DNA from 3 places in the Citrobacter sp. U14242 genome. Region 1 is predicted to be linked to each of the others. Evidence: riboswitches for the same ligand, from Rfam matches in the RefSeq annotation. Region 1 holds a riboswitch; each other region holds the start of a gene.

Region 1 (10,391 bases):
AAGCAGCGAACAACGTGACCGATAGCTTCGGTTTCACGGATGTTGGTCAGAAACTGGTTACCCAGGCCTTCACCTTTGGATGCGCCTTTTACCAGGCCCGCGATATCCACAAATTCCATTGTGGTTGGCAGGATACGCTGTGGTTTGACGATTTCGGCCAGTTGATCCAGACGAGGATCGGGCATCGGGACAACACCCGTGTTCGGCTCGATAGTACAGAACGGGAAGTTTGCCGCTTCAATACCCGCTTTTGTGAGCGCGTTGAACAGGGTGGATTTGCCTACGTTTGGCAAACCGACGATACCGCATTTGAATCCCATGTTTAAATCACCTTAATCTTTTGATATTCAACCTGTTATGGAAAACAGATTGTAGAAATGTAAATAACTCTGCCTATTATACACAGCACGCGAGAAAAATGCCGCACATCGCTGCTTATTGCGCTTTAAAGGTGTGTAACCGGCTCGTTGCTTTGGTGAGTCCATCTTTGAATAAAATCTCGGTACAACGTGCCGCTTCGTCAATGGCTTCATCAATTAACTTCTGTTCTGAAACAGGCGGTTTGCCTAAAACAAAACCGACAACTTTATTTTTATCGCCCGGATGACCGATTCCAACGCGTAAACGATGAAAGTTAGGGTTATTACCTAACTTGCTGATGATGTCTTTCAGGCCATTATGTCCGCCATGACCCCCGCCCAGCTTAAATTTGGCGACGCCAGGTGGCAGATCTAACTCATCGTGGGCGACCAGAATTTCATCAGGGTTAATGCGATAAAAGCTGGCCATCGCGCCAACGGCTTTGCCGCTCAGATTCATAAATGTGGTCGGTACCAGCAGGCGAACATCTTCACCTTCAAGCGTGACTCTGGAGGTGTAACCGAAGAACTTCGGCTCATCGCGCAGGGGGGCACGGAGTCTCTCTGCCAGTAAATCGACGTACCATGCGCCTGCATTATGTCGCGTTGCCGCATACTCTGCGCCGGGATTCGCCAGGCCGACAATCAATTTAATCGCCACGTAATTTGTCCTGAGTGTGTCTATAACCGGCGTGTAGTTTACTGTTTGCCGACGCGCTTGACAAAAAACGGCGTGCGCCGCCTCGAAAACTGAATAATTGCAGGAATGGACTATTGGAAATTGAGGGTGTTCAGTAGCTTATTTGTAAAGTTTTGTTGCATTGGTGTTTGTAATTGTGATCACAGGCGCACTTGCGAACGGCAGTGTTGTCTATACTTTACACATAAGGATTAGGGATATTCCCTGTAACAACCCAAAGTTCCGGAGGTGACACATGAAACGCAAAAACGCTTCGTTACTCGGTAACGTGCTCATGGCTTTAGGGTTGGTGGTGATGGTTGGTGGTGTTGGTTATTCTATTTTAAACCAGTTGCCGCAATTTAATCTGCCACAGTTTTTCGCACATGGTGCCGTGCTCAGTATTTTTGTTGGCGGTGTCCTTTGGCTGGCGGGTGCCCGCGTCGGGGGACATGAACAAATCAGCGACCGTTATTGGTGGGTTCGTCATTACGACAAACGCTGCCGTCGTAATGATAGCCAACGCCACAGCTAAGTGCTGACATAATCTGCAGACCAGCCAGCGTTTCGCTGACTGGTCGTTAGTTTTTCTCGTTGCTGCGCGAGCGGGATCGCATGCGCTGTAACAGTGCTAATAGCGTCAGCATAATCACCAGATATCCCATAACGACCGTTCCCTGATGTTTTCTGCTCTCAAGCTGCGGGTCAGCGGCCCACGCCAGAAACGCGGTGACATCTCGTGCGTACTGTTCTTCCGTTTGGGGAGCATGCGTTTGCATAGCCCAGGTGATGTCATTGTCAGCCAGCGGTTTGGGCATATTAATCATCCTGCCAGGGAAAAAACGGTTGGTTTTCATCTCCGGGTCATCGGTTGCATACCCGGTCAGCAGCGCATAAACGTAATCAGCGCCTTGCTCGGTGTAGGGGGTGAACGCATCCAGTAAAAATCGCGGAAACCCACGGTCGTAAGTTCGCGCTCGAACGATATAGCTCAGGTCAACCGGTAGCGCGCCATTATTCAGGTATTTTGCTTCCTGTTCATTCAGATAAGGTGACGCGAAAATATCGTTCAGATTGCCTTCCCGTTCGCCGGGTTGGCCGTCGTCTTCAATTGTCGCGAAGACGTAGCCGCTGGCCAGTGTTTTGGCTTCCGCCTCACTGAGTTGCGGCCCTCCTGCTTTAGTCAACGTTTTGAAAGTGAGATATTTCATACCGTGACAGGCCCGGCATTTCTCTTCATATACCTGCAGCCCGCGTCGCAGTTGTTCGCTATCGTGTTTACCGTTCACGCCGCTAAACGACCATGTCTGCGCGGTGGGGCGCTGTGCGTAAATCGCGTTGCTAAAGAAAAGAGCCAGAGTCAGAGTTACAGTGGTTAAAAATCGCGCCATGATGTCAGTCCTGTCGCTCCAGTAAACGTCGGCACGGCAGCACAAGCAGAAACCATGCAAAATAAATAAATGTTGAAAGCTGAGACGCCGCGCGTGTCCAGCCATCGTCATCGCTAAAACCATCAACTAAGTCCGGTCCGACCAATGCTTTTGAGCCCAACCAGCCCAGAAAGAGCGCATTGGCGACCCAAAGCCAAAAAATGGCTTTAACCAGCCGACTGTTATTGCGAAACCGTGCGTGTGACGTATCCAGCCAGGGAAGAAAATAGAAAATTAGTACCGCAGCGCACATCGCAGTGATGCCTGCCAGTTCATTGGGGAAGCAGCGCAGAATGGAGAAGAAAGGCAGGAAGTACCATTCAGGCGCGACAATTGCCGGTGTGAGTGTTGGGTCTGCCGGGATAAAGTTATCGGCGCTGCTGAGATAGTGCGGCGCGAAAAACAGAAACCAGGCAAACAGCATTAAAAAGAGGGTGAGTTTGATAGTATCGTTTTCGGTGATGCGAAAATCGAACAACAAACGCCGGGACTCTTTGGGCGAAAATGTTTTCTTCCGTGCGTGGGCAAAAGCCGACTGGACGGTACGGATGTGCCATATCGTGACCACGACAATGGCGAAGGGGATGATAAAGTGAAGGACATAAAAACGGCCTAATGTCGGCGTGCCGGGCATATAGCCACCGACCAAAAAGGTATATAGCGTATCGCCAATAAACGGTACTGCCCGGGCGAAACTGGTGATGACCGTAGCGGCCCAGTAGCTTTTTTGCCCCCAAATCAGGCTATAGCCGAGAAACGCGGTAATCATCAACAGCACATACAGCGTCACGCTGATTGCCCACATCTTCAGATAGGGTTTGCGGTAGACGTTGTAATACATTGCCCGGAAAATATGCAGATAACAGGCGAAGAAAAAAAGCGATGCGCCAATAGCATGCAGATTGCGCACCAACTCACCGTGTCTGACTGCACGCAGAATATGAACAATAGAGTCAAAAGCGGAGCCCGCTGTAGGCACATAGAACATAGCCAGCACAACACCGGAGAGCATTTGCACGCCCAGCATGACCAGCAATATGAGACCGACAGCAAAGATCCACACGCCAGCGACTGAGCGGGGGACTGGAAGACGAAACTGCAGGTGATACCAGGGGGGGGACGGATAAGCGGATTTCATCTCAGGCATCCTTCGTACCAATATGCAGACTCAGGCCGTCAGCCGACACGCTAAAGTCAGGGATGGCCAGATTCGCTGTGGCCGGGCCTCGCGTTACACGCCCGGAGGTATCAAACTCGGAACCATGACACGGGCAGACCCAGCCCTGTCCGTTGGGGTTGGCATAGGGGACACAACCAGCATGTGGGCAGTAACCTTGTACGACCAGCCACTGTGGATGTGCCGCTGCCACCCGCTCGCTATCCGCTTGTGGATCGGCCAGTAAACGCAGATCAGCTTGCCGCGCCGCGGCGATCTCCTCCGCCGTGCGGTGGCGAATCAGGATCAGTTTTCCCTGCCAGATACGTTTCACCGTCTGGCCTGCCGTTACGCCAGCGAGGGAGACATCAACAGGTTCATTTTCCGCCACAGTTTTATCATCCGGACCCAGCGCGGAAATAAGTGGCCAGACGGCGGCGGTCACGCCCGCTGCGCCGACAAATGTCGTCAGCTTGCACAGGCAATCGCGTCGCTGAGTTTGGATTGTTTCGCTAAGCGTTTTTTTATCCACCACCGTTATTCTCCCTTTATGACGGCGTTACTGTTTATCGATGCGGGTATAAATTTCCTGAAAACGCTTATCGGCAAGACCAGGGGCTTTGAACGCGCGGTAGCTGTCGGGTAAAACGGCGTCGCCGACTTTAATCAGCATGATCATGCCCTGCGCGTAGTGCGGTGAACATTTGATACCGTAGAAACCTGCATTGTCGTATTTCACTTCAATTTCTTCATCGATTTTGCCGATAAAACCGGGGTATCCGGCGGGAGAGAGTTCGGCAATTGATGCGGCATTGTGGCTCTTATGTTTGCGGATAAACTTCACGCTATCACCTGGCTGGATCGCCAGATAGTCCGGCTCATAAACCATCGGGCCGCCTGTACCGCGGTTTTTCATCAGCACTTCGTAGGTTTGTGCAAAAGCTGTCGAGGTGAAGGCTAACAGGCATAAGATTTGCAAAATTTGCTTAACACGTTTCATTGCGGTTCCTTTCGGTGTTTACGCGGGGCGTTGGTAACGGATAAAACAGTTCGCTTCGTCGGGGGCGTGTTCGACAATCGCGTCGATCCCAAACCAGCTATTAAGATTTTCACGGGTAAAAATGGCGGCAGGACGTCCCTGCATCGCCAGCTGTCCGGCCTTCATCACCATGATGCGATCGCAGAACATCGCCGCATGATTCAGGTCGTGTAGGGCGGCGATGACGGTGAGTTTTTCACGTTTAACCAGATTGAGCAGGCCAATCTGATGCTGGATATCAAGATGGTTTGTCGGCTCATCCATCAGCAGTACCTGCGGCTGTTGTGCCAGCGCTCTGGCGATGTGCAGACGTTGACGCTCTCCGCCGGAGAAGGTATGCCAGCAGCGATGCTGCATGTTTTGTAGGGAGACTTTCTCCAGCATCGTCTGCACAATGTCGTCGTCTTTCCTCGACCACGGCGACAGCAGGCTCAGCCATGGCGTGCGACCAAGCGAAACCGCCTGAATGGCGGTGAGACGCTCGCTGGTTTCAGCCTGTTGTTCAACCAGTGCCACCTTTTGCGCCAGATGGCGGCGTGAATAGCGACGAATATCCTGATGATTTAGCGTGACGTGCCCGGAAGAGGGTTTCAGTAAACCTGCCAGGAGCGAAATCAGCGACGTTTTCCCGGAACCATTGGGGCCGATAATGCCGACAAACTCGCCGCGCGATACCTGAAAAGAGACATCATTGACGATGGCTTTGCCTTTGACCTCCCAGTAGAGATGCTGGGCGTTTATCACAGGATTAGCGGTCATTTCCCCGGATTCCCTCGTATCAAAATGATGGCAAATGCCGGTGCGCCGACCAGTGCGGTAATCACGCCGATCGGCAGGACCTGTCCTGGAAGTAAGGTGCGTGAAATAACATCCGCGACGATAAGGAAAATGGCGCCAATAAGTGCGCTGACGGGCAGTAGGCGATGGTGCTGATTTCCCACCAGTAATCGCGCAGCATGGGGAATGACCAGTCCGACAAAGCCAATGGCGCCGACGATTGACACCATGATGGCCGTCATCCCTGTCACGGTGGCAATCAGTACGCCACGGGTGCGTTTAACGGGAATGCCCAGCGATGCCGCCGATTCCGCGCCAAACGAGAAAGCATCCAGATGGCGGGCGTAGCAAAAGCAAACGACAATGCCAATCAGCGCAGTAGGGATTGCCAGCACGACATCCGGCCAGCGTACCCCGCTGAGATTGCCCAGCAGCCAGAACATGATGCCCCGAGCCTGTTCGGCATTGGCTGAACGCGTAATGATGAGTGAGGTAATGGCATTGAACAACTGCGAACTGGCAATCCCGGCGAGAATGATTTGCGTGGTGGCCGAGCCGCTTTTGCCCCTTGCCGCCATCGCCAATAGCGCGACAAACAGAAATGCCGTCAGCGCGCCAATAAACGCGCCAAGCGACATGGAAATGATCCCTGCGCCAAGTCCGGTCAGGGCGATGAGCACCGCACCCGTTGAGGCTCCGGCAGAAATACCCAGCAGGTAAGGTTCGGCCAGCGCATTGCGCAGCAGCGACTGGAGAACCACGCCTGAAATCGCCAGACAGGCTCCGCAGCAGGCGGAAACCAGCGCACGGGTCAGGCGGTAGTTCCAGATAATCCCGGCATCAAGCGCATCTACCGCATACTGTGTATCAAACAAGCGGTTTGCCAGCGTATGGCTGACATGTTGCCACGGGATAACCGTCTCACCGATTGAAATGCCCGCCAGAAGGACGCCGCACATCACCATGCTGACCCACAGCGTGTGGAATAGCGTCCGGCTGGCAAGCTGGCTCATGGCATGACGCGTCCTGCGTAATTCGCTCATTGTTTACGACTTCCCGGAGTACGAAAAGGCGCTATGCCCGCATAAGGCATAACGCGCGACGAGAGTTAGTGAGTCGTCTGAGGGTGCGCCAGGCCATATTGCACCAGCGCATCGGCGAGTTTTTCCAGCCCGTCAATGGTTCTGATACCCGCGTTCATGGTCTGCACGTCGATTACCGGCAGGTGGTTTTCTTTCACTGCCGGGATCAGCCGGGTAACAGGATCGGACGTGAGGTATTCCATTTTGACTTTCCAGTCATCGGCCGGGAAGCGGCGACGGCCCATCTCGCCGAGGACGATGACCGATGGGTTGGCTTTGGCAATGGTTTCCCAACCTACTGTTGGCCACTCCTCGGCAGAATCAATGACATTTTTCACCCCAAGAGATTGCGCTATCCACGCCGCGGGGCCAAATTTCCCGGCGACATAGGGATCAAGCTGCAGGTCAGCGCTGGAGAACCAAAAGACGGCAGATACCGGGTTGTCCATACCGGCAATTTTAGCTTTCGCGGCGGCTTCACGTGCTTTCAGGCTGGCAATCAGTTCATCGCCTTTGTCCTGTACATCAAAAATTTTCGCCAGGTCAGCAATTTCCTGATAGACCATGGCAATATCAAACATGCTCTTACGCACGCCGTCACCGCCGTCTTCGTTGTCTTTGGCGCAATCGGCCGGGGCGGTATAAACCGGAACGTGTAATTCGCTAAATTGTTCGTAAGAGGCAACTGTGCCCGCAGGGCCAATCTGCCATTCAAACTGACTGGCCACCAGATCCGGTTTTTTCGCAATAATCCCTTCGAAACTCGGGATGTTTTGCGCAATGACCGCAATCTTGTCATTCGCCGCTTTGTACTGTTCAGATACCGGGCTAAACCACAGTGATGTCCCAACAACACGATCGGCCAGACCCAGGGAATAGAGAATTTCAGTACTGTTTTGTCCAACGGTAGTCACGCGTTTTGGCGCATGATTAAAGGTAATATCCCTGCCACAGTTTTTGATCGTTAGTGGATATTCTGTTTTAGCCGCAGAAGCCATATTGCTGGTCAGGAAGAGTGCTGCGCCAGTCAGTGCCAGAAGTGAAAGTTTGCAATAAGCAGAAGTTATTTTTGCGTGCATTAGCGTTGTCCCGTTCATGCCAGAATCTGAACGTCTGGTCATGGTTCATTTCGTTCCATAAATTCGGGACAGGCACATGACGATAGATGACATCTAATCGTGAACGGCGGGCAAGATAATATGAATATAAAACATATTGTTGCCAATTTGTTCAGAAATTATATTATTCATTCGTCAAATAAATCACCCCATGGACCATCCCGTCCACTCAATGTATACAACCTTGACAGCAGGTCTCCTGGCTCGCGGCAATCTGAATATCGGCCTTCCCATAAATGCGTTCTTTACAGTGACCTGTCGTGGATAATCCACGACACAGTGATATTCAGTTTCCGCTTACAGTTGCGGGGGCAGCTATGGCATAAGATTAAAATAATCCGCACCATATTCCGTTTCAAAATGATAAATAGATTCTGAAATACTGTCGGTGGGGACTCTATCGGTATCGAATAGCCCCGTCAACCGCTTGAATAAGTAGGGGTGATGCCACTTTCAGTTTTTAATTCAATGAAATCAATCTGTTGCTTTTGTACTTATGACATTAATTATGTGAAAAGCACAAATGTCGATAAACTAAATGAGAATTGTTTGATGTTGATCAATTAATGTTTTCTTTGCCGAACTGAGCACGATTAATAACGAATTTTATCGTGATATTTAATTATTTGCGCGATGTCACATTTTTATTGATATTTTTCCATGTGCACGATTTGCTGTTCGCCACCTTCATCAAAATAGACGGTAAAGTGATTTCGCAACCAAAATTGATAGCCACCAGGTAAAAAATGGTGGGTGTGCAGATAGCGTGTTTTATATTGTTGTCGGTCACAAAATTGTTCCGCCAGCAGGACAAGTTGGCTGCCTATGCCTTGCCGACGATATTCCTGTGCGACATAGCAGCGACAAATTTCTGCGGTTGAGGATAATTGATAGCGTCCACGCAGTGCCGGTATTCGGTCATCGTACTGGCAGACCGCCAGCGTAGCGATAAGTTGCTGTCGGTTATTCCATGCGCCGAGCAACAGATTTCGCGGCTGATGGAGGTAGTGTGAGCGCAGATTTAATACATCTGCATGCGGTTCAGGTTCCGGTCGGTTAGCGTTAAAATAGAGATTTAAATGGTGGATAATAAACGACTGAACGGCCGAAATATCAGCCTCAGTTATTTCACGGAATATAAATGCAGTATCAGCGTTCATCGTTGCAGATATCATCAGAACCAGGGAAACTGGATAATAGCAACTCAGACACGTTTACAGAAGAGAAGTGTTACCGGCAAGCCTTCGCAAGCCGGTAACATAGTATGATTAAATATCTGCCAGTGCGGCATCGCGGTTCGGGAAGAACGTCAGACGACCAGGGATGGGTTGGATACCCGCGCGCGCCATGGTGCGTAGCGGCTGGAACTCCAGGTTACTGATACGCAACTCACAACCTTCCGGCAGGCGTTTAACAAAACGCTGGAAGGCGTCCAGACCGCCTGCATCCAGTACCGGTACTGCGTCCCATTTCAGTACCACAATGCGTTTTCCTTCGAGGCGAGATTCGAGATCGGTAAAGAGTCCCTCTGCTGCGGCAAAGAAAAGTGGGCCAATAACGCGCAGTACCAGTACATCGTCTGGTACGTCTACGTTGACCGGTGCCAGACGCGTCATGCGCGCAATACGGCGCATAAACAGCAGGGAGGCAAGTACGATACCGACACTGATAGCGATAACCATATCGAACAGCACCGTCAAAGACATACACATCAGCATGACGATGATGTCGTCTTTCGGCGCGTGGCGCAGCAGATCCACAACTTTATGTGCTTCACTCATGTTCCACGCCACCATCAACAGCAGGGCAGCCATTGCCGAAAGGGGTAGCCAGGAGAGCAACGGGGCCAGCACCAGCAGTGCAAGGATCACCAGAATCGCGTGAATGACCGCAGAAATTGGCGACGTTGCGCCGGCACGAACGTTAGCCGCTGAACGGGCAATCGCGGCGGTGGCGGTAATACCACCAAAGAACGGGGCGACAATATTACCCAGGCCCTGACCAATCAGTTCACTATTGGCTTTATGCTTCGTCCCTGTCATTCCATCGAGCACGACGGCACACAGCAGGGATTCAATCGCCCCCAGCATCGCCATCGAGAAGGCGGCAGGTAGCAGCGCCTGTAATGAGCTCCAGCTTAGCGTAAAGTTTGATTCTGGCATATTCCACGGTAATACCAGTTGGGGTAGCAACTGCGGAATACCGTTACCTTGCGAACCATCGGCCAGTATGTAGTGAAACTGGGAACCGATAGTAGCGACATGCCCACCGCTCAGGTTAACAATACCCATTACCGCACAGCCTGCCAGCAGCGCCGGAAGGTGGCCAGGCAGACGGATCCCCAGCCGTGGCCAGAAAATCAGGATCCCCAGCGTGACTACGCCAATGGCGGCGTCGCCGAAGTTGATGGTTGGCAATGCCATAAACAGTGCACCGACCTTCTGCAGGTAGTGCTCCGGGACATGGGCCATCTGTAAACCAAGAAAATCTTTAATCTGCATGGTACCGATGGTAATACCAATACCCGATGTAAAGCCTAACGTGACTGACACGGGAATATATTCGATCAGGCGGCCAAAGCGAGCGAGGCCGAAAAGGATCAGGAATATCCCGGACATTAGCGTGGCGACCAGCAGGCCTGCCAGCCCAAACTGTTGCGATACCGGATACAAAATCACCACGAAGGCGGCGGTAGGGCCTGATACGCTAAAGCGTGAGCCCCCGGTGAGGGCGATAACAATCCCAGCCACG
Region 2 (10,391 bases), on a different contig from region 1:
TCGATGTTTGCACAGGCAAAATGCTGACGGTTTTCGTCCAGCAATCTGAGCGCATCCGGATTACGCTCGATCGCCGTGATACGCAGCCCTGGATATTGCAACGCCGCCTCAATCGACACGCTGCCGGTTCCCGCGCCGATATCAATCAGATGGCTGGCGCGGTGTAATTCAAGTTTTGAGAGGGCGAGTGCACGTACCGCTTCTTTGGTCATCGGCACGTTCTCTCCACGTAGAAAAAGCTCATCTTTCATCGAGGATCACCACTGCATTCATGTCATAGTCGGCTGTAATTTTGCTCACAGGCAGGCAGTGGATACGCTCATTGTCCATCGCCAGGTTTTCGCCAATCACCATCCAGCGATGTCCTTTGCCTCTGGCAACCAACTGCTGCGCAATTTCACGCGGGCCACACAGCGCGTCGGTCACCATCGCAACCTTGTTATGTCGCGCCAGTTCATCAAAACAGACACTGCGACCATGGCTACTGGTGAGCCACATGTCGTTCATATCAATACCCGCTTGCGCACACAGATACTGAACGGCGCTAATACCAGGAATAATGCGCACATTTTCAATACCAAAATGCGCCACCATCCGCGTGCCAATGCCGTAGAACAGCGGGTCACCTGAGGCCAGTACCACCACATTTCGCTCCTGATGTTCGCCGATCCAATTCAATAGCTCCGGAATATTGGCACCAAGAGCAAACCGTTCACCGGCAAAATCCGGGAACTGCTGCAGATGTCGCTTGCCACCGACCAGCACATCGGCCATTGCAACCGCGTCGCGCGCCACTGGCGTCATCAAATGCAACCCAGCGGGCCCCATCCCAACAACCGTTAACATTCCATCTCCTCTGCGATCTCCGCGACCGGACGATTGCTGCCGAGGACCTGATTATCAAAAGAGAACATGATGGCGTCGCAGGTCGGAGGATTTTTCGTAAAACGCAAGGTTTGCAGGACGCGCATACAAATACGCTTCGCCAAATGGTTGTAAATGTGTTGAAAACCGTATGCTTCGATATGTTCCATCGCAGCTTCGGTCGTGTCACAGTCGCTGACCAGCGTCAGCAGTTCCAACGGCGCGCCAAGTAATGCGAGGTGAGCGACCAGCGTTTCCATGCGGGCATCCGCAATATGACTATGGGTATGGAAGATCCCTGCCGCGATTTTGATAAGTTTGCCGGGATGGCCCACCAGCACGATCTGGCGGAATCCCAGGCGCACCGCTTCTTCAATCATGTAACCGACAAAGTTGCTCATAGTGACCACAACCTGTGTGTCGAGCCCCATCTGTTCACGCACAAAACGTTCGCCGTGATTACCCGGTACCAGCACTACGCGATCCAGCCCTGCCGCGCGTTTGATCTCCAGTTCCAGCGATAACGAACGTTTCCAGCTCTCTTCCGACATCGGCGTAACAATGCCCGTGGTACCTATGATCGAAATACCGCCCAGAATCCCCAGGCGCGAGTTGTAGGTTTTTTGCGCCCTTTCTTCACCTTCAGGCGCAAAAATCTCAATTTTTGCCCCGCGATTTGGTCCAATCGCTTCACGTACTGCGGACTCAATGGTCTGACGAGGTGTCCGGTTAATCGCCGAACTGCCCACCGGCAAACCAATCCCTTTACGGGTCACCGTACCAACACCCTCACCGCCCTGTAAGACAATGTCTTTGCTATCGTCTAACGTCACGCGGGCAAAGATCAGCATCCCATGCGTGGCGTCCACGTCATCACCACCGTCTTTGCGGATGGCGGCAATCGCCTGCTGCCCTTCGATATGCGGTGACTCCACGTTCAGGCATAACGTCACCCCGGAAGGCGTCACAATGGAAACCTGATGGATCAGATGCTGGCGCAGCACCATCAACGCAGCGACTTTTGCCGCCGCCGTCGCACACGATCCCGTGGTGTACCCTTTACGCAGCGCTTTACCGTTGTGCCACACTGGCGTATCGAAGGACTGGTCGCTCATCGCGCCCCCTGCATGTGATAAAGCATGGCGTTGACGATAGCGGCAGCGACGTTGCTGCCACCTTTGCGACCTAATGCGGCAATGGCGGGCAGATGACTTTGTGTCAGTGCATCTTTCGACTCCGCCGCGCCAACAAATCCTACCGGTACGCCAACCACACCGCTGACGGCTGCATCATGTTCCAACAGTCGGAACAACGCGGTTGGCGCGTTGCCAAAGACAAACAGTTTTTCGCCCTCTTCCTTCACGGCAATGTCGACTGCAGCCATTGAACGAGTGATCCCCTGTTCTTTTGCTGCCCGTACCACACGTGGATCGCTGATGTAACAGCGGCATTCGCCACCGAATTTTGCCAGCAGGGTTTTGTTGATCCCGGAAAGCGCCATCGTGGTATCGGTATAAATCACGCTCGGGCGACTCAATGCAGCGCAAAACTGTTCCAGTACACCGCTGGAAAACCACAGAATGTCCAGCCAGTCAAAATCCGCGGTTGTGTGGATCACCCGCTTGATGATGGCTTCATGCAACGGACTGGCAAACTGATAATCCGGGCGAGTTTCACTGATAATCTCGCCAATGATGTCGAAACTTTTGGCCTCAATCGCTTGAGGTTGCTGGATATAGTGCATTTTGTTGTCCTCAGGCGACACCGACCCACAGCCAGCGCAGCGCAATAAACAGCGCCAGTGCCAGGGTCGATGCTACCCACATCAATCGAATCGTTTGGGAAATGTCGTCTACAGAAATGTCTCGTTGTTGATCGCCAATCCACGGTTTCTCAACGCGCTCGCCGAAGTAGTCATTAGGCCCCCCCAGACGAATACCTAATGCCCCTGCCACGGCAGCTTCCGACCATGCGCAGTTTGGGCTGCTATGGTTGTAGCGATCACGCCAGCCAATCTGCAAAGCACGTGCGCCGTCCTGGCGGCATAAAAACGCCGCCACACCCAGCAGCAACCAGCTCAGTCTTGCCGGAATAAAATTAGCGACATCGTCCAGACGGGCGCTAACCATGCCGATAGCACGGTATTTTTCATGTTTGTACCCCACCATTGAATCGAGGGTATTCACCGCTTTGTAGGCCATCGCCAGCGGCGCACCACCCAGTAAGAGGAAGAACAGTGGCGCGATGATGCCGTCAACGGTGTTTTCCGCCACAGTTTCCACCACGGCGCGGTTAATCTGTTTTGGTTGCAGCTGCGAGGTATCACGTCCCACAATCCAGGAGAGTTTTTCCCGACTTTCGGCAAGATTATTGGCACGCAATGGACGCTCGACATCCAGCGCAGCATTCGCCAGACAACGCCCTGCCAGCACGGTAAAGATCATCCACACCTCTACGCCCCATCCCAGCCACGGGTGAATAGAACTCGCCAGCGTCAACACCCCCCAGGAAACGCCCCATGTCACACCGACCACCACGATCCACATCACGGCACCACCGATTCTCAGCGTGCTATCACTATGGCAATAACGCCGAATGACTCGCTGGATTGCGGAGATAAGGTTGCCGATCCAGCGCACCGGGTGAGGCCAGTTCTGCGGATCGCCGATGATAAAATCCAGCAGCCAGGCAACGCACCATGCAAGTATCGTCATAGCGTGTTCCTCGCAGCGGCCAGCCAGTGATTGAGCATTTCGGGGCGCTGGGCAAAATGAACGTGCAGATAACTGGCGAAGGTATTTCCGACCTGCCATCCGCCTGACCAGGCCTGCAGCGTTTTGCCATCACGCACCTTGCGGCAATTCATCACTGCCGGGATTTCAGGGGTAAAATCGGAATAGTGGAATTCATGTCCGCGCAGGACTTCACCGGCCGTTGCCAGCAATGTTTGCTGCGTGGCTTGCGCCTCGCAGTAGCCAAACCGGGTCAGCCGTTTGCCCATTTTGCTGTGGCCGGGAATGATGTCCGCCATCGGCCAGATATCGCCATTGCTATCTTCCAGAGAGCTACCGAGGTACATCAGACCACCACACTCAGCATAAATAGCGACGCCACGCTGATGCGCTGCTCGCAATTGCTCCAGCATGGTGACATTACGGGCCAGGGCCGCAGCATGCAGTTCCGGATACCCACCGCCTAACCAAATCATCTGACAGTCTGGTAAACAGGTATCATGCAGCGGGCTAAAACGAACAATATTGAGGCCCGTACGCGCCAGTAACGTCATGTTATCCGGGTAATAAAAGTTGAACGCCTCGTCATCAGCAACGGCCAGCGTTAATCCTGCACCTGCGTCTGCAGCAGGCAGTGCGGGCCATTGACCGACAGGAAGGTTGTCTAACATGCTTAAGTTCAGCAGCGCGTCGATATCCAGCGTCTGTTCCAGCGTCGCGGCAAAATCCTGCCATGGCTGCTGGTTGATAACTGACTCACGAGCGGTAACCAGACCCAGATGACGCTCCGGGAGTGCGACGCCCTCCATGCGGGGAACATAGCCCAATACAGGCACGGAGCAATAACGCTCAATCGCAACTTTGAGTAGCTGGTAATGTGTTTCGCTGTTGACCCGATTAACAATCACGCCTGCAATGTTCAGACTGGGATCAAAATGCTGAAACCCCATCACCGTGGCAGCTATCGAAGTGGAAACCGCTTTGCCATCAACCAGCAAGATGACCGGGCAACCCAACTGTTTCGCCATCGCCGCAGTACTGCAGTAATCAGGGTCCGTTCCATAGCCGTCATACAACCCCATAACGCCTTCGATAACGGCAATATCCGCGTGCTGCATCTGCTCGCAAAATAAGGCATTCAGTGTAGAGGTGGGTAGCATGAAGCTATCAAGATTGCGGGAAGCCGTGCCGCACACCGCGGTGTGCCAGCCGGTATCAAGGTAATCAGGACCGACTTTGCATGGCTGGACGCGTAACCCGCGCTTTTTCATCAGGCTCAACAAGCCCAGCGTCACCGTGGTTTTGCCACAGCCGCTACCGGTACCTGCAAGAACAAACGCGTGAAAACTGGCCGCCATACCCTGATCCTGTTCAGGGTGGTAGGGGTGTATAGATACCCAGTCTCTCGACTGTATGCATCTGCGCAACCCACTTCCCACCGAAGTTGTTGGTAGTCACCGACAGGCAGGTCTTCTGGCTTAGCGTCGTCCTCGCCCGCCCTTCCCAATCTTGCGATCAGTGGTCTATACGGGGTCGTCAGCATCACAGCAGCGGGGGCTGCGGGGGATTCTCACCCCCTTCCCTACCACAAATGTGGCAAACCTGTCAGTTCAAGAGCCGATTTAATTTGGCTCTGTGTCTTGAGGCAAATTCACGACCTCATGACAATAATTCAAATTAATATCTTGCCGGGTACATTCAACCAATGTTATGGCCTCACCCCGTTTATTCACATGTTCATTTTTTGAATGAAAGCGTCATTAAAGAATAAAGAAAGTCTTTCACACAGACACTGTATCTCATCACAAAAATAAAAACTGGTGCAGTTTATCCCTCAAATACTATTATTTTGTTGCGCTATGACAATTTATTGACTGCTGTAGTTATTTTTCATTTTATAATGACTGACATAGCGTACGATATCAAAAATCGGCAATAGCAAATTATTGCTATTTAAGCTGTATCTTCAGATGAGATGACATTTATTTGCTGACGGAAAGCCTGCGGCGTAACCTGGTACGTTTGACGGAAAACTTTGCAAAAATAACTGGTTTGTGAGAAGCCTAAATTTCGCGCAATACTGGCAATGCTCCAGTCGCTATGACAAAGCAACTCTTTGGCACTCGCCATTCGCTGTTGATTTACCCATGCGTTAAATCCTATCCCCTGATATTTTTTGAACAATTTGCTGAAATAGTAAGGACTGAGATAAACGTGAGAGGCAACATCCTCCAGACGAAGCTCGTCTGATAAATGCGCATCAATATAACGCAAGGCTTTCTTCATTTTACTGTCATGAGGGTTCGGACTACGATTAGCCCGCACCGGCTCTGATTGTTGCGGATTGTCTTTGATTACGACGAAATTCAGTTGTTTTTTAAGACAATTTTCTACAATGAGCTTCAGCAAATCAGCTGAGGCAATAACCCGCGAATAGTCCATTTCCGGTACATTACGAAATTCACTCACCAGTTCGGGATCGGCTTGCCAACGGTCGTCCACGTTCAGAATATCCACCAGCCCCACGTCATTACTTAAGCGCACCTGACCACATAAGACAAACCCTACCAGATGTCCCGCAATGACCAGCGGAATAGAGAAGTCGGTAAGTCCGGCATGGCAGCGATAAATGCAGGGTTGATCGGATTTTGAAGCTTCCAGCCCCCCACAGCGATCGCTCATACGACATCGCGTACTATGTTGAGGATGCTGGCGCATCAACTGGCAAAAAGGAGTGAAATTAAAAAGCTCAGAAATTTCATCACCGTGAATATTGACAACCACAACAGCCAGACTGGTGGCCTGCGCAAAATCCTGTGCGATTTTATTAATGAGTTCTGAGTTCAGGGCGCTCGCAGAAATCATGATAAAACCTCTCAGTTAATTTATTGTTATAAATAAAACATATCATTTACACTCGCTTTTCATCTCGCTATCCAAAGCAATGATAAAAGGCGTATTCGAACATAACAAAAGTCTCCCATTCTTGGGAGACTTTTTAAGCGGTTCAGGAAACCTGATCACGAAAACAGTTATCACATTTCAAAAATAAACATTTTCCGTGAAGCTAACGCTCCTTTTCCTCAAGCTTACAGCTATTACACGGTAAGTTTTTGCCAATAAAGTAACGATAAATTGCCGCCCCCGCACAAGCACCAATGACAGGTGCCACGATCGGGACAATAAAGTAAGGAATATCACGCCCCCCAGTCATCGCGACATCCCCCCAGCCCGCCATCCATGCGAACAATTTAGGTCCAAAATCACGAGCCGGATTCATGGCGAATCCGGTAAGCGGCCCGGTAGATGCCCCAAGAACAGCAACCAGAATACCGATCAGTAGCGGTGCTAACGGCCCCCGGGGAATCCCATTGCCATCATCGGTGAGCGCCATGATCATCCCCATCAGAATGGAGGTAATCACAACTTCCACCAGTGCAGCCTGCCAGACGCTGAGTGCGGCGGCAGGATAAGTACTAAATATGCTGGCAAGCTGCAGACTTTCGAGGCTCCCCCGCACCATATGGTGGACGGTTTCATACTCGATAAACAAACTGCCATACAATAAATAGGCGAGCAGAGCGCCACCAAAGGCACCAGCCACCTGAGCAATAGAGTAAGGCAACACTTTACGACCAGGAAAACAGGCAAACAGCCACAGTGCTATGGTGATGGCGGGATTGAGATGCGCACCCGAGATCCCTGCTGTCAGATAGACTGCCAGTGAGATCCCCAGCCCCCATATAATGCAGATCTCCCACAACCCTAAACTGGCACCGGCTACTTTCAGGGCGCTCAGGCATCCAATGCCAAAAAACAAAAATAATCCGGTACCCAAAAACTCGGCAATACATTGCGCTTTTAGTGAATCGTTCATTGTGACACCTTCTAAGCAGAGTTCGTGTCTTTACCAGCGGTCTCCTTGCTGGCTCGTAGAATACTTCGAGACTTACTATAAAAAGCGATGTCGGCAAATTGTTGGCAACCTGAGGGCGGTATGTACGTCAAAATCGTGTTGTGATAGCAAATTCTTGTCATCACCTTTATAAAAACATGCCGACTAATGGAGTGAAACCTTATTAAAAGCATATTTATAAAATAATAAAATATTGCTCATGGCAGATTTTCATTTTCAAACAACCATCACAATTTCATTTTCATCGCATAGCAAATGATATTTATATTGTCACCTTTAAAAGTGTAAATATGGAATTAACAAAACCAATTTGTCATATTAACAATATTTTATAACCCATTAAAAAACAATGCATTACGATAGATCATGGCAATTTTATATCACCATATCCTCACTATTTTTTCACTCACACTTTCAAGTCAGCCATTCTTTTTCCTCGCTTCTTTTTATAGTCATGAAAATCGGGACAACCCAGGCGAGGTCTTTATGCAACAAGAAGCGTTAGGAATGGTAGAAACCAAAGGCTTAACTGCAGCCATAGAGGCCGCAGACGCAATGGTGAAATCAGCCAATGTGATGCTGGTCGGCTACGAAAAAATTGGTTCAGGGCTGGTAACAGTCATTGTTCGCGGTGATGTAGGCGCGGTTAAAGCAGCAACAGATGCCGGTGCCGCCGCCGCACGCAACGTGGGAGAAGTGAAAGCCGTACATGTGATCCCACGCCCTCACACCGATGTCGAAAAAATCTTACCGAAGGGAATTAGCTAATGAGCAGCAATGAGCTGGTTGAACAGATCATGGCGCAGGTGATTGCTCGTGTGGCAACGCCAGAACAACAAGCTACCCCTGAAAATACTCACCCAACACGAGAAACGGCTATGGCAGAGAAGAGCTGCAGTTTAACGGAATTTGTCGGTACTGCGATTGGCGACACCGTCGGTCTGGTAATCGCCAACGTAGACAGTGCCCTACTGGACGCGATGAAACTTGAAAAACGCTATCGCTCCATCGGTATCCTCGGCGCGCGCACAGGCGCAGGCCCACACATCATGGCCGCCGATGAAGCGGTAAAAGCCACAAACACTGAAGTCGTGAGTATTGAGCTTCCTCGTGATACCAAAGGCGGCGCAGGTCACGGCTCGCTGATTATCTTAGGCGGTAACGACGTTTCTGACGTGAAGCGCGGGATTGAAGTTGCGCTGAAAGAACTGGATCGCACCTTTGGCGATGTATATGCCAACGAAGCCGGACACATCGAAATGCAATACACGGCGCGCGCCAGCTACGCGCTGGAAAAAGCCTTTGGTGCGCCAATTGGTCGTGCCTGTGGCGTTATCGTCGGTGCCCCGGCCTCCGTTGGTGTACTGATGGCCGATACAGCGCTGAAATCCGCCAATGTTGAAGTGGTGGCCTACAGTTCCCCCGCGCATGGCACCAGTTTCAGCAACGAAGCCATTCTGGTCATTTCCGGTGACTCTGGGGCTGTGCGTCAGGCCGTCATCTCAGCCCGTGAAATCGGTAAAACCGTGCTGGCGACCCTCGGCTCAGAACCCAAAAACGACCGTCCGTCCTATATCTGATATCAGTGAGGCTGATTCATGAGATCGAAAAGATTTGAAGCACTGGCGAAACGCCCTGTGAATCAGGACGGCTTCGTTAAGGAGTGGATCGAAGAAGGCTTCATTGCGATGGAAAGCCCGAACGACCCTAAGCCGTCGATTAAAATCGTCAACGGTATGGTCACTGAACTGGACGGCAAATCCGTCAGTGAATTTGATCTGATTGACCACTTCATCGCGCGCTACGGCATTAACCTGGCACGCGCTGAAGAGGTGATGGCGATGGACTCGGTTAAACTCGCCAATATGCTTTGCGACCCCAACGTCAAGCGTATGGACATTGTTCCTCTGACCACTGCAATGACGCCAGCGAAAATTGTGGAAGTGGTTTCGCACATGAACGTCGTTGAGATGATGATGGCAATGCAGAAAATGCGTGCCCGCCGTACCCCATCTCAACAAGCGCACGTGACTAACGTCAAAGACAACCCGGTACAGATTGCCGCCGATGCAGCAGAAGGTGCCTGGCGTGGCTTTGATGAGCAGGAAACGACCGTTGCTGTTGCACGTTACGCGCCGTTTAACGCGATTGCTCTGCTGGTAGGTTCGCAGGTTGGACGCCCTGGTGTGTTAACTCAGTGTTCCCTGGAAGAAGCCACCGAACTGAAACTCGGCATGTTGGGCCACACCTGTTATGCAGAAACCATCTCCGTCTACGGTACTGAACCCGTCTTTACAGACGGTGACGACACGCCATGGTCAAAAGGTTTTCTGGCCTCTTCTTACGCCTCACGCGGCCTGAAAATGCGCTTTACTTCTGGCTCCGGTTCAGAAGTTCAGATGGGCTACGCCGAAGGCAAATCGATGCTTTATCTGGAAGCACGCTGCATTTACATCACCAAGGCGGCTGGCGTTCAGGGTTTGCAAAACGGTTCCGTAAGTTGCATTGGCGTACCTTCAGCCGTGCCATCAGGCATTCGTGCTGTGCTGGCAGAAAACCTGATCTGTTCGTCACTGGATCTGGAGTGCGCCTCCAGCAATGACCAGACCTTTACCCACTCCGATATGCGTCGTACTGCTCGTCTGCTGATGCAATTCTTGCCGGGTACAGATTTCATTTCTTCTGGATATTCCGCTGTTCCGAACTACGACAACATGTTCGCTGGTTCCAACGAGGATGCCGAAGATTTTGACGATTACAACGTCATCCAGCGTGATCTGAAAGTAGACGGTGGTCTGCGTCCGGTTCGGGAAGAAGACGTTATCGCCATTCGCAATAAAGCGGCTCGTGCGCTGCAGGCCGTATTTGCCGGAATGGGG
Region 3 (10,391 bases), on a different contig from region 1:
TGTTTTGGGCGGTACCGATCCGTTCGGTGGGGTAGGCAAAGTTGCTCATGTATTTTGCGCACTATTGGTGCTCCAGGTTATCGCTACCGGGCTTAGCCTGCTAGGTCTTAGCCTGCATTTTAATCTGGCAGTATGGGGGATTACATTGATTGCCGCACTGGCATTTAAGTTCTTCAAACAAAAATGGCAGGCACGGCGCGCCATGAATAACAGCCGGAAAGCGTTTCAACAACAATTGGCAACTCGTGAGGGAAGATAATGCGTAGCCACCCGTTAGGTATTTATGAAAAGGCCCTCCCCAGGAACACCAGTTGGGTCGAGAAGCTTGCACTGGCTAAATCATGCGGTTTTGATTTTGTTGAAATGTCGGTGGATGAGAGTGAGGACCGGCTGGCTCGCCTGGACTGGTCCCTTGCGGACCGTATGGAAATTATCAGCGCCATTCAGAAGACAGGGGTACGTATTCCAACCTTGTGCCTCTCTGCCCATCGACGCTTTCCGTTTGGCAGTCGCGATAGTGATACCCGACAGCAAGCGCGAATTATTATGCAAAAAGCGCTACGACTGGCGCAGGATCTGGGGATTAGAACCATCCAGCTTGCCGGTTATGACGTTTATTATGAGCCGCAAAATGATGAAACTATTGCCTGGTTTGAAGATGCGATGGCTTGGGCGGCTGAACAAGCTGCGGCCGCACAGGTTATGTGCGCTGTGGAAATTATGGATACACCTTTTATTAACTCCATCAGTAAATGGAAATTGCTGGATGCCAAAATTAATTCTCCATGGTTTGCCGTTTATCCTGATGTCGGCAATCTAACTGCATGGGGCAACGAGTTGGAGAGTGAACTGGCAAAAGGTATTGATCGGATTGCCGCAATCCATCTTAAAGACACATTTCCAGTGACACCGGATTCCCCAGGGCAGTTCCGCGATGTTCCCTTTGGTGAAGGTTGCGTAGATTTTATCAAATTATTCAAAATATTACGCCAACTTAACTATCGGGGAACCTTCTTGATAGAAATGTGGACGGAAAAATCTGCAGAGCCATTACTGGAAATTATTCACGCACGCCAGTGGATAGAGAGCAAGATGCAGGCGGCTGGATGGTATGACGAGCGGTCGCTTATCGCCGGATAAGGAGAATACGATGGACCATTACTATATGGGCATTGATTTGGGCGGCACGGTTACCAAAGTGGGGCTCTACACTGCCGAGGGTAAGGAAATCACTGTGGCCGCCCAGACCTTACCATTATTGAGTCCGCAGGCGGGGTTTTGTGAACGTGATATGACAGACCTCTGGATGACAACCTGTGAAGTTATCCGGCGAGCGTTGACAGAGAGCCATCTTTCAGCGGAACAGATTCGCGGGATTGGTTTTTCCTCACACGGTAAGGGGCTTTATCTGGTCGATAAGTCAGGGCACCCGGTACGCAATGGTATTGTGTCCTCTGATTCTCGGGCCCAGCCCCTGGTGACTGCCTGGAAGGCGCAGGATATCGATCGTTTGGCTTATCCACGCAGTTTCCAACAACTATGGCCTTCTCATCCGGTCGCGTTGTTGGGGTGGCTGAAGCAGCATGAGCCAGAGAATTACGCACGCACGGGCTATGTTTTGATGGCTCACGATTACATACGTTACTGCCTTACAGCTGAATTTACCTGTGAAGAAACCAATATTTCGGGTAGCCAGTTATTCAATCTGCAACGTAATGAATTCGATCCTGAATTGTTCTCGCTATTTGGCATTGAAGAGATGATGGGGTGTATGCCTAAGGTGATCGGCTCCGCCGATCTGGCAGGAGTCGTTACGACAGACGCTGCCGTATTGTGTGGATTAAAACCGGGAACGCCGGTCTTTGGCGGCGTCTTTGATGTTGTTGGCGCAGCAATGACCTCCGGAGTGTATGACAATACGCAACTCAGCGCTGTTGCTGGAACATGGTCTATTGCCACCCGCGTTTTTGATAACATCATTCCGGCAGAATATCCGTATGTGTGGGGGAAATTCAGTATCCCTGGGCAATACTTTGCCCATGAAGGAAGCCCTACTTCTGCCAGTAATTTGACCTGGTTTATTGATCGTTTTTTCCCCGATTTACTGGACGATCATGACACGCTCAACCAATGGGCGGCTCGTGGCTACGAGAAACAGGACTGTATTCTATTTTTCCCCTGGTTGTACGGTTCAAACTACTGCGATTCATTGAGTGGTGGATTTCTCGGGTTAGGAGGCCATCACGATGTTGCGGATATGGTTTACGCAATCTATCAGGGTGTCGTTTTTTCGCATTTATTGCATCAGGACAAATTGTTGCAGCTCTGTGACGGCACGGAATCAATTCGTTTTACCGGGGGGCCAACGCATTCGCGTATTTGGATGCAAATGTTTTGCGATGCCAGTAATTTGCCGATTGAGATTGTTGATATTGAACAGTCCGGTTGCCGGGCGGCTGCAATGTGTGCTGCCGTGGGAACCGGTGATTATTCAGGTTTTGAACAGGCGATTAAAGCGGCCCTGCCGCCAGTGATTCGCCTGGAGCCGGATGCGGCGAAACACCGTATGTTGCGGAGCCGATTCGAACGGTTCAAACGTGTCGCTGATGCACTGAGCACGGTAGCAACGTAACAACAGCACATAGTTGTATCCATCCAGCCTGGTATTAAGCCGGGCTTTTTTACGCAAAAAAAAAGCGGACCAGAGGTCCGCAAATGTTCACGTTGGCTTTAGTTATTTCGAGTATGAGAACGGACAGGCGCTTCAAGGGTTAAAGGGTACCGTTCCGTTTCTGTGGTGCATTATTAAACAGAAAGCTTGATAGGGATAATCGTTCGTTGCTATGCTACCTATCGCCATGAACTATCGTGGCGATGGAGGATGAATAATGAATATTCGTGATCTTGAATACCTGGTGGCGCTAGCCGAGCATCGTCACTTCCGGCGAGCGGCGGACTCCTGCCACGTCAGCCAGCCAACGCTTAGCGGACAAATCCGCAAACTGGAAGATGAGCTTGGCGTTATGCTGCTGGAGCGTACGAGTCGTAAAGTACTGTTCACTCAGGCAGGTTTACTGCTGGTGGATCAGGCGCGTACCGTGCTGCGCGAGGTCAAAGTGCTCAAGGAAATGGCAAGTCAACAAGGCGAGACAATGTCTGGCCCGCTGCACATTGGTTTGATCCCGACAGTGGGGCCATACCTGTTGCCGCATATTATCCCTATGTTGCACCAGACCTTCCCGAAACTGGAAATGTACCTGCATGAAGCGCAGACGCATCAGCTGCTGGCGCAACTGGATAGCGGTAAGCTCGACTGCGTAATCCTGGCGTTGGTCAAGGAAAGTGAGGCGTTCATTGAAGTGCCGCTGTTTGATGAGCCTATGATGCTGGCGATCTATGAAGATCACCCATGGGCAAACCGTGACTGTGTGCCGATGTCAGATTTAGCAGGTGAAAAACTGCTGATGCTGGAAGATGGGCACTGTCTGCGCGATCAGGCGATGGGCTTCTGCTTTGAAGCAGGTGCTGATGAAGACACCCATTTCCGGGCAACCAGTCTGGAAACGCTGCGCAATATGGTTGCGGCAGGTAGTGGCATTACCTTACTGCCTGCACTAGCCGTTCCGCCAGAGCGTAAGCGTGATGGTGTGGTCTATCTGCCGTGCATTAAGCCGGAACCGCGCCGTACTATTGGCCTGGTGTACCGTCCGGGTTCGCCGTTACGCAGCCGTTATGAACAGCTGGCAGAGGCCATCCGTGGGGCAATGGATGGCCATTTCGACAACGCGTTAAAACAGGCGGTTTAAGCCGTTTAGCGCGGCTACCCGATAGGCTTCTGCCATGGTTGGGTAGTTAAAGGTGGTGTTAACGAAGTACTCGATGGTGTTACCACCACCTTTTTGCTCCATGATCGCCTGACCGATATGAATAATTTCGGCTGCGCGTTCCCCAAAGCAATGGATCCCCAAAATCTCTTTGGTTTCGCGATGGAACAAAATCTTCAGCGTTCCGACACTCATCCCGACGATTTGTGCGCGAGCCAGATGTTTAAACTGGGCGCGACCGACTTCGTATGGGACTTTCATTGCCGTTAGCTGCTGTTCGGTTTTACCGACGGAGCTGATTTCAGGAATGGTATAAATTCCGGTCGGAATATCTTCGATCAGGTGCGCGGTAGCTTCACCTTTAACCAGTGCCTGAGCGGCGATACGTCCCTGATCGTAGGCTGCGGAGGCCAGGCTTGGGTAACCGATCACATCGCCAACGGCATACACATGCGGCAGTGCGGTCTGATACATGCTATTTACTTTTAGCTGCCCGCGACTGTCCGTTTTCAGACCAATATTCTCCAGCGCTAACGAATCGGTGTTACCGGTACGACCGTTGGCGTATAGCAGGCAATCGGCTTTCAGTTTTTTACCGGATTTCAGGTGCATGATGACGCCGTCATCGCAGCCTTCAATCTGCTCATACTCTTCGTTATGGCGAATAACCACGCCACTGTTCCAGAAGTGATAAGAGAGCGAATCGGACATCTCCTGATCGAGGAATGCCAGCAGACGATCGCGGGTGTTGATTAAATCAACTTTTACGTCCATCCCTCTGAAGATCGATGCATATTCGCAGCCAATCACGCCTGCGCCATAAATAAGAACATGACGAGGTTCGTGATGCAGGCTGAGGATAGAATCACTGTCGTAAACGCGCGGGTGCGAAAAATCGACGTCAGTCGGGTGGTAGGGGCGCGAGCCGCAGGCAATCACAAACTTATCTGCGGTGAGTGTTTCCACTGTACCGTCGTGACATTCCAGAGCAATGGTGTGTTCGTCAACGAAACGGGCATTTCCCTGCAGAATTTCACAGTGGTTACGTTCGTAAAAACCTTGCCGCATACGCGTTTGCTGATTAATGACGTTATCAGCATGGTTGAGAATATCGGCGAAAGAAGAACGAAGAAGTCGGGAATGGTCGCTGTAAAGTGGGTTCTGATTGAATTCGATAATACGGCTGACTGCGTGGCGGAGCGCTTTCGACGGGATTGTGCCCCAATGGGTACAGCCTCCGCCGACGTTATGATAGCGCTCAATAACCGCGACGCGCGCTCCTTGCTTAACCAGACCCATCGCAGCGCCTTCGCCGCCGGGACCGGAACCTATTACTATTGCATCGTAATCGTAGGAATGTGACATGGTCAGGCTTACCTGTTCTTATACATAAAAGCAACAGAATAGTAACATCGTTGTTGGGATAACCCAATTATCGTTGTGCTTTTTTGCGAAGTCGAAGCACAAACTGCGCGTAAACAATCATTCACAAAGCCATGCCAACCGCCTAATCTCTGGTATAGTGCCAGCAAGGTATGTGGAAGGATTCAGACATCGTGATGGGCGTTAGAGCGCAACAAAAAGAGAAAACCCGGCGTTCGCTGGTCGAAGCCGCATTTAGTCAACTCAGCGCTGAGCGTAGTTTTGCCAGCCTAAGTTTACGAGAAGTTGCTCGTGAAGCGGGCATTGCGCCAACCTCGTTTTATCGCCATTTCCGCGATGTGGATGAGCTCGGCCTGACGATGGTGGATGAGAGTGGTCTGATGCTGCGCCAGTTGATGCGTCAGGCACGTCAGCGTATCGCCAAAGGCGGTAGTGTGATCCGTACCTCGGTCTCAACATTTATGGAGTTCATCGGCAACAATCCCAACGCCTTCCGTTTATTATTGCGCGAGCGTTCGGGCACCTCTGCAGCGTTTCGTGCAGCGGTTGCGCGTGAAATTCAGCACTTCATTGCGGAACTTGCGGACTATCTGGAACTCGAAAACCATATGCCTCGCGCGTTTACTGAAGCGCAAGCCGAAGCCATGGTAACGATTGTGTTCAGTGCCGGGGCAGAAGCACTGGATGTTGGCGCTGAACAGCGTCGGCAACTGGAAGAGCGGTTGGTATTGCAACTGCGCATGATCGCAAAAGGCGCATTTTACTGGTACCGCCGTGAACAAGAGAAGATGACGCACCACTCCGAGTAACGAGAAGGACGAGCAATGAAACAGTCAGGTCAAGATAAAGGTACGCTGCTGCTGGCGCTGGTTGCCGGCTTATCGATCAATGGCACATTCGCGGCGCTGTTTAGCTCCATTGTGCCATTCTCTGTATTCCCGATTATTTCGCTGGTGTTGACGGTTTATTGTCTGCATCAACGTTACCAGAATCGCACCATGCCTGTGGGGCTACCGGGCCTGGCTGCAGCCTGTTTTATTCTCGGTGTTCTGCTGTACAGCACCGTTGTACGTGCTGAATATCCGGATATTGGCTCTAACTTCTTCCCGGCGGTACTGTCGGTGATTCTGGTGTTCTGGATCGGCTTTAAAGTGCGTAACCGTAAGCAGGAAATCGCGGAATAAGATTTGTAGGCCGGGCAAGCAAAGCGCGCCCGGCACAGCGCCGGATGGCAGCGTAACCGCCTATCCGGTCTACAAAAAGTTATTTCGCGGTCAGTAATACGCCGCACTCCATATGGTGCGTATACGGGAACTGATCGAACAGCGCCAGACGTGAGACAGTATGCGTCTGGATTAATGTTTCCAGGTTCTTACACAGCGTCTCCGGGTTGCAGGAGATGTACAGAATCCGCGGATACGCCTGCACCATTTTCTCCGTTTCGCTGTCCAGTCCGCTGCGCGGTGGGTCAACGAAAATGGTTTCACACTGGTAACTCTTCAGATCGATGCCCTGCAAACGGTTGAATTCGCGAACACCGTTCATTGCCTGCGTAAACTCTTCGGCTGCCATACGGATAATTTGTACATTATCAATATGGTTAGCTGCGATGTTGTACTGGGCTGCAGCAACGGACGGCTTGGCGATTTCGGTGGCCAGTACGCGGTTGAAGTTCTGCGCCAGCGCTAATGAAAAGTTGCCATTACCGCAGTACAGCTCCAGCAGATCGCCCTTTGAACCTTTGGTGACATCAATCGCCCATTCCAGCATCTGAATGTTCATCGCAGCATTCGGTTGCGTGAAACTGTTCTCAACCTGGCGGTAGATAATCTCTTTGCCCGCGACAGGTAAACGTTCGTCGATATAATCCTGATCCAACTCGATTTTAGTTTTGGTCGCCCGGCCGATCAGGTGCACATTCAGGTTTTGCGCCCGTAGCGCATCCCGCAGCGCTTCGGCTTCCTGGCGCCACTCATTATCCAGTTTTTTATGGTACAGCATGGATATCACTGCCTGATCGCTCAGGGTGGTAAGGTAATCGATCTGGAACAGTTTGTGACGCAGGACGTGGTTGTTGCGTACACCTTCAATCATTGCCGTCATCAGCGTATTGATAAGCTCACTGGCCGCCGGAAAGCTGTCGACACGAATACGGTTTTTCGTTTGGCTGTCGAACATGATGTGGTACAGGTCGTCCCCGTCATGCCACAGACGGAACTCGGCACGCATACGGTAATGGCTAACCGGTGAGCGGAACACTTCCGGAGCCTTTGTAAAAAATGGCGTCATTAAGTTCTGCAGACGCACCACTTTTTCAGCTAGCTGTGCGTCGTACTGTTCTGTCGGAAGGTGTTCGGGGGTCATGATGCGTCCTGAAAAATAAAAGTACGCGGGGATTGTAGGGATTGCTCATCAGATGTCCAGTTATTGATGATTTACGATATTGTGATATCCGGTCTGGACAGTAGGTTGTAACAAACTGTAGCATCCGTTTTCCGGTCCTGTGAGTTAAAAGGGAATCCAGTGTGAATCTGGAGCTGACGCGCAGCGGTAAGGAAAGGTGAAATGAGAGCGTAAAGCAGACACTGCCTGTGGGTGGGAAGTCTTCATTTCTTTTTATTCGGTATCCAGAATAACCTTCCAAGCCCGAAGACCTGCCGGCTAACGTCGCATCTGGTTTTCACTATCGCGTACTATCGGTGGACCTGCGGCATCCTTCTTATATTGTGGATGCTTTACAATGATTAAAAAATCGTTGCTGTTGACGGCGCTTTCCGTTGCGGCATCTTCTGGTTGGGCGCAGGATGCTAGCCCAGATACTCTCGTCGTTACTGCCAACCGTTTTCAGCAGCCTCTAAGTGCAGTACTTGCACCCATCACCGTCGTTACACGTCAGGACATCGATCGCTGGCAATCTACCTCGGTAAACGATGTACTGCGTCGTTTGCCTGGTGTTGATATCGCACAAAGTGGCGGCATGGGGCAAAACTCGTCTATTTTTATTCGCGGCACTAACGCCAGCCATGTTCTGGTTTTGATAGATGGTGTGCGTCTTAATTTAGCGGGAGTTAGCGGCTCAGCCGATCTTAGCCAGTTCCCGGTATCGCTGGTGCAACGTATTGAGTATATCCGCGGGCCGCGTTCCGCTATATATGGTTCGGATGCGATTGGCGGCGTGGTGAATATCATTACTACGCGTGAAAAACCAGGGACGGAATTGACCGCTGGCGTGGGAAGCAATGGGTATCAGAATTACGATATCTCAACCCAACAACAGCTTGGCGAAAATACGCGTGTCACGTTGATGGGCGATTATGCCTACACCAAAGGCTTCGATGTCGTGGCCTACGGTAGCACTGGCGCACAGGCTCAACCGGATAAAGACGGTTTCTTAAGCAAGACGCTGTATGGCGCACTGGAGCACAACTTCTCCGAGACATGGAGCGGGTTCGTTCGTGGTTATGGTTATGATAACCGCACAGATTATGACTCGTATTATTCTCCTGGCTCGGCTCTACTGGATACCCGACAGCTTTATAGCCAGAGCTGGGACGCTGGGTTACGTTTTAATGGCGAGCTTATTCAGTCACAACTGGTTTCGAGCTACAGCCACAGTAAAGACTACAACTATGATCCGAACTATGGCCGCTATGATTCCTCGGCCACGCTGGATGATATGAAGCAATATAATGTTCAGTGGTCAAACAGCATAGTTGTTGGCCACGGTAATATTGGTGCAGGTGTGGACTGGCAAAAGCAAACTACGGAGCCAGGCACTGGGTATGTTACGGACGGTTACGACCAACGTAATACTGGACTCTATTTAACGGGATTGCAGCAGCTTGGTGACTTCACCTTCGAAGGTGCAGCACGTAGTGATGACAACTCCGAGTTTGGTCGTCATGGTACATGGCAAACCAGTGCCGGATGGGAGTTTATCGAAGGCTATCGTTTCATTGCCTCTTATGGCACATCTTACAAAGCGCCAAATCTGGGTCAGTTGCATGGCTATTACGGCAATGCAAACCTTGATCCCGAAGAGAGTAAGCAGTGGGAAGGGGCGTTTGAAGGGTTAACATCAGGTGTTAACTGGCGCGTGTCGGGGTATCGCAACGATATCGATGACATGATCGACTACAACACCCACACTCAGAAGTACTACAACGAAGGCAAAGCGCGTATTAAAGGTATCGAAGCGACTGCAAACTTCGACACCGGGCCGTTGGCGCATACGCTTAGCTACGACTACGTGGATTCGCGTAATGCGATTACCAACGAGCCATTGGCTCGGCGTTCTAAACAGCAGGTGAAATACCAACTCGACTGGCAGGTCTATGATTTTGACTGGGGCCTGACATATCACTATCTGGGGACGCGATACGATACGGACTACGTTACTTATCAACCGGTAAAAATGGGCGGTGTGAGTTTGTGGGATCTGGCAGTGTCATATCCGATCACCTCACAGCTGACAGTTCGTGGTAAAATCGCCAACCTGTTCGATAAAGATTACGAGACAGTTTATGGCTACCCAACTGCAGGACGGGAATACACCTTGTCTGGCAGCTACACCTTCTGATTCACGTCCCACCGTGCTGGTGTTTGATTCCGGCGTCGGTGGGTTGTCGGTCTACAATGAGATCCGGAATCTCCTGCCGGATCTCCACTATATATATGCTTTCGATAACGTCGCCTTTCCTTATGGTGAGAAAAGCGAAGAGTTTATTGTGGAGCGTGTTGTTGAGATTGTTACCGCAGTTCAGCAACGCTACCCCCTCGCACTTGCGGTTATCGCATGCAATACCGCCAGCACGGTGTCACTCCCCGCATTACGTGAAAAGTTCGCTTTTCCGGTTGTCGGTGTGGTGCCCGCGATTAAACCCGCGGCGCGCCTCACGGCGAATGGTATTGTAGGACTGCTGGCGACGCGCGCGACGGTGAAACGCTCGTACACACACGAATTGATAGCACGGTTTGCTAACGAGTGTCAGATAGCGATGTTGGGATCCGCTGAGTTGGTGGAACTGGCAGAAGCGAAGCTGCACGGTGAGCCCGTCTCGCTGGAAGAACTGCGCCGTATTCTGCGACCGTGGCTGCGGATGTCGGAACCCCCTGATACGGTGGTCCTTGGATGCACCCATTTCCCTCTATTACAGGAAGAGCTATTACAAGTCCTCCCGGAAG

The links. Region 1 has a riboswitch for cobalamin ahead of ACLJXE_RS11015 (ABC transporter substrate-binding protein). Riboswitches for the same ligand answer to the same signal wherever they lie in the genome.
Region 2: another riboswitch for cobalamin. It lies ahead of ACLJXE_RS17215 (cobyrinate a,c-diamide synthase); the one in region 1 lies ahead of ACLJXE_RS11015 (ABC transporter substrate-binding protein).
Region 3: another riboswitch for cobalamin. It lies ahead of btuB (TonB-dependent vitamin B12 receptor BtuB); the one in region 1 lies ahead of ACLJXE_RS11015 (ABC transporter substrate-binding protein).

The regions. Positions count from the first base shown of each region.
Region 1 is NZ_JBKGLW010000006.1:7,573-17,963, forward strand. Features, by position in the region: gene ychF (redox-regulated ATPase YchF) at 1-320, opposite strand, end outside; gene pth (aminoacyl-tRNA hydrolase) at 436-1,020, opposite strand; gene ychH (stress-induced protein YchH) at 1,295-1,573, shown strand; gene ACLJXE_RS10985 (cytochrome c1) at 1,620-2,429, opposite strand; gene ACLJXE_RS10990 (cytochrome b) at 2,434-3,606, opposite strand; gene petA (ubiquinol-cytochrome c reductase iron-sulfur subunit) at 3,608-4,159, opposite strand; gene ACLJXE_RS11000 (pseudoazurin) at 4,184-4,624, opposite strand; gene ACLJXE_RS11005 (ABC transporter ATP-binding protein) at 4,643-5,422, opposite strand; gene ACLJXE_RS11010 (FecCD family ABC transporter permease) at 5,419-6,483, opposite strand; gene ACLJXE_RS11015 (ABC transporter substrate-binding protein) at 6,549-7,601, opposite strand; cobalamin riboswitch at 7,812-8,042, opposite strand; gene ACLJXE_RS11020 (GNAT family N-acetyltransferase) at 8,285-8,800, opposite strand; gene dauA (C4-dicarboxylic acid transporter DauA) at 8,909-10,391, opposite strand, start outside.
Region 2 is NZ_JBKGLW010000010.1:35,080-45,470, forward strand. Features, by position in the region: gene ACLJXE_RS17190 (decarboxylating cobalt-precorrin-6B (C(15))-methyltransferase) at 1-251, opposite strand, end outside; gene ACLJXE_RS17195 (cobalt-precorrin-7 (C(5))-methyltransferase) at 241-846, opposite strand; gene cbiD (cobalt-precorrin-5B (C(1))-methyltransferase CbiD) at 840-1,979, opposite strand; gene ACLJXE_RS17205 (cobalt-precorrin-8 methylmutase) at 1,976-2,608, opposite strand; gene cbiB (adenosylcobinamide-phosphate synthase CbiB) at 2,619-3,578, opposite strand; gene ACLJXE_RS17215 (cobyrinate a,c-diamide synthase) at 3,575-4,954, opposite strand; cobalamin riboswitch at 5,042-5,217, opposite strand; gene pocR (transcriptional regulator PocR) at 5,550-6,461, opposite strand; gene pduF (propanediol diffusion facilitator PduF) at 6,664-7,473, opposite strand; gene pduA (propanediol utilization microcompartment protein PduA) at 7,999-8,280, shown strand; gene pduB (propanediol utilization microcompartment protein PduB) at 8,280-9,092, shown strand; gene pduC (propanediol dehydratase large subunit PduC) at 9,111-10,391, shown strand, end outside.
Region 3 is NZ_JBKGLW010000014.1:122,244-132,634, forward strand. Features, by position in the region: gene ACLJXE_RS21120 (ABC transporter permease) at 1-259, shown strand, start outside; gene ACLJXE_RS21125 (L-ribulose-5-phosphate 3-epimerase) at 259-1,140, shown strand; gene ACLJXE_RS21130 (FGGY-family carbohydrate kinase) at 1,151-2,632, shown strand; gene oxyR (DNA-binding transcriptional regulator OxyR) at 2,889-3,806, shown strand; gene sthA (Si-specific NAD(P)(+) transhydrogenase) at 3,789-5,189, opposite strand; gene fabR (HTH-type transcriptional repressor FabR) at 5,381-6,016, shown strand; gene ACLJXE_RS21150 (YijD family membrane protein) at 6,032-6,391, shown strand; gene trmA (tRNA (uridine(54)-C5)-methyltransferase TrmA) at 6,471-7,571, opposite strand; cobalamin riboswitch at 7,687-7,884, shown strand; gene btuB (TonB-dependent vitamin B12 receptor BtuB) at 7,948-9,786, shown strand; gene murI (glutamate racemase) at 9,731-10,391, shown strand, end outside.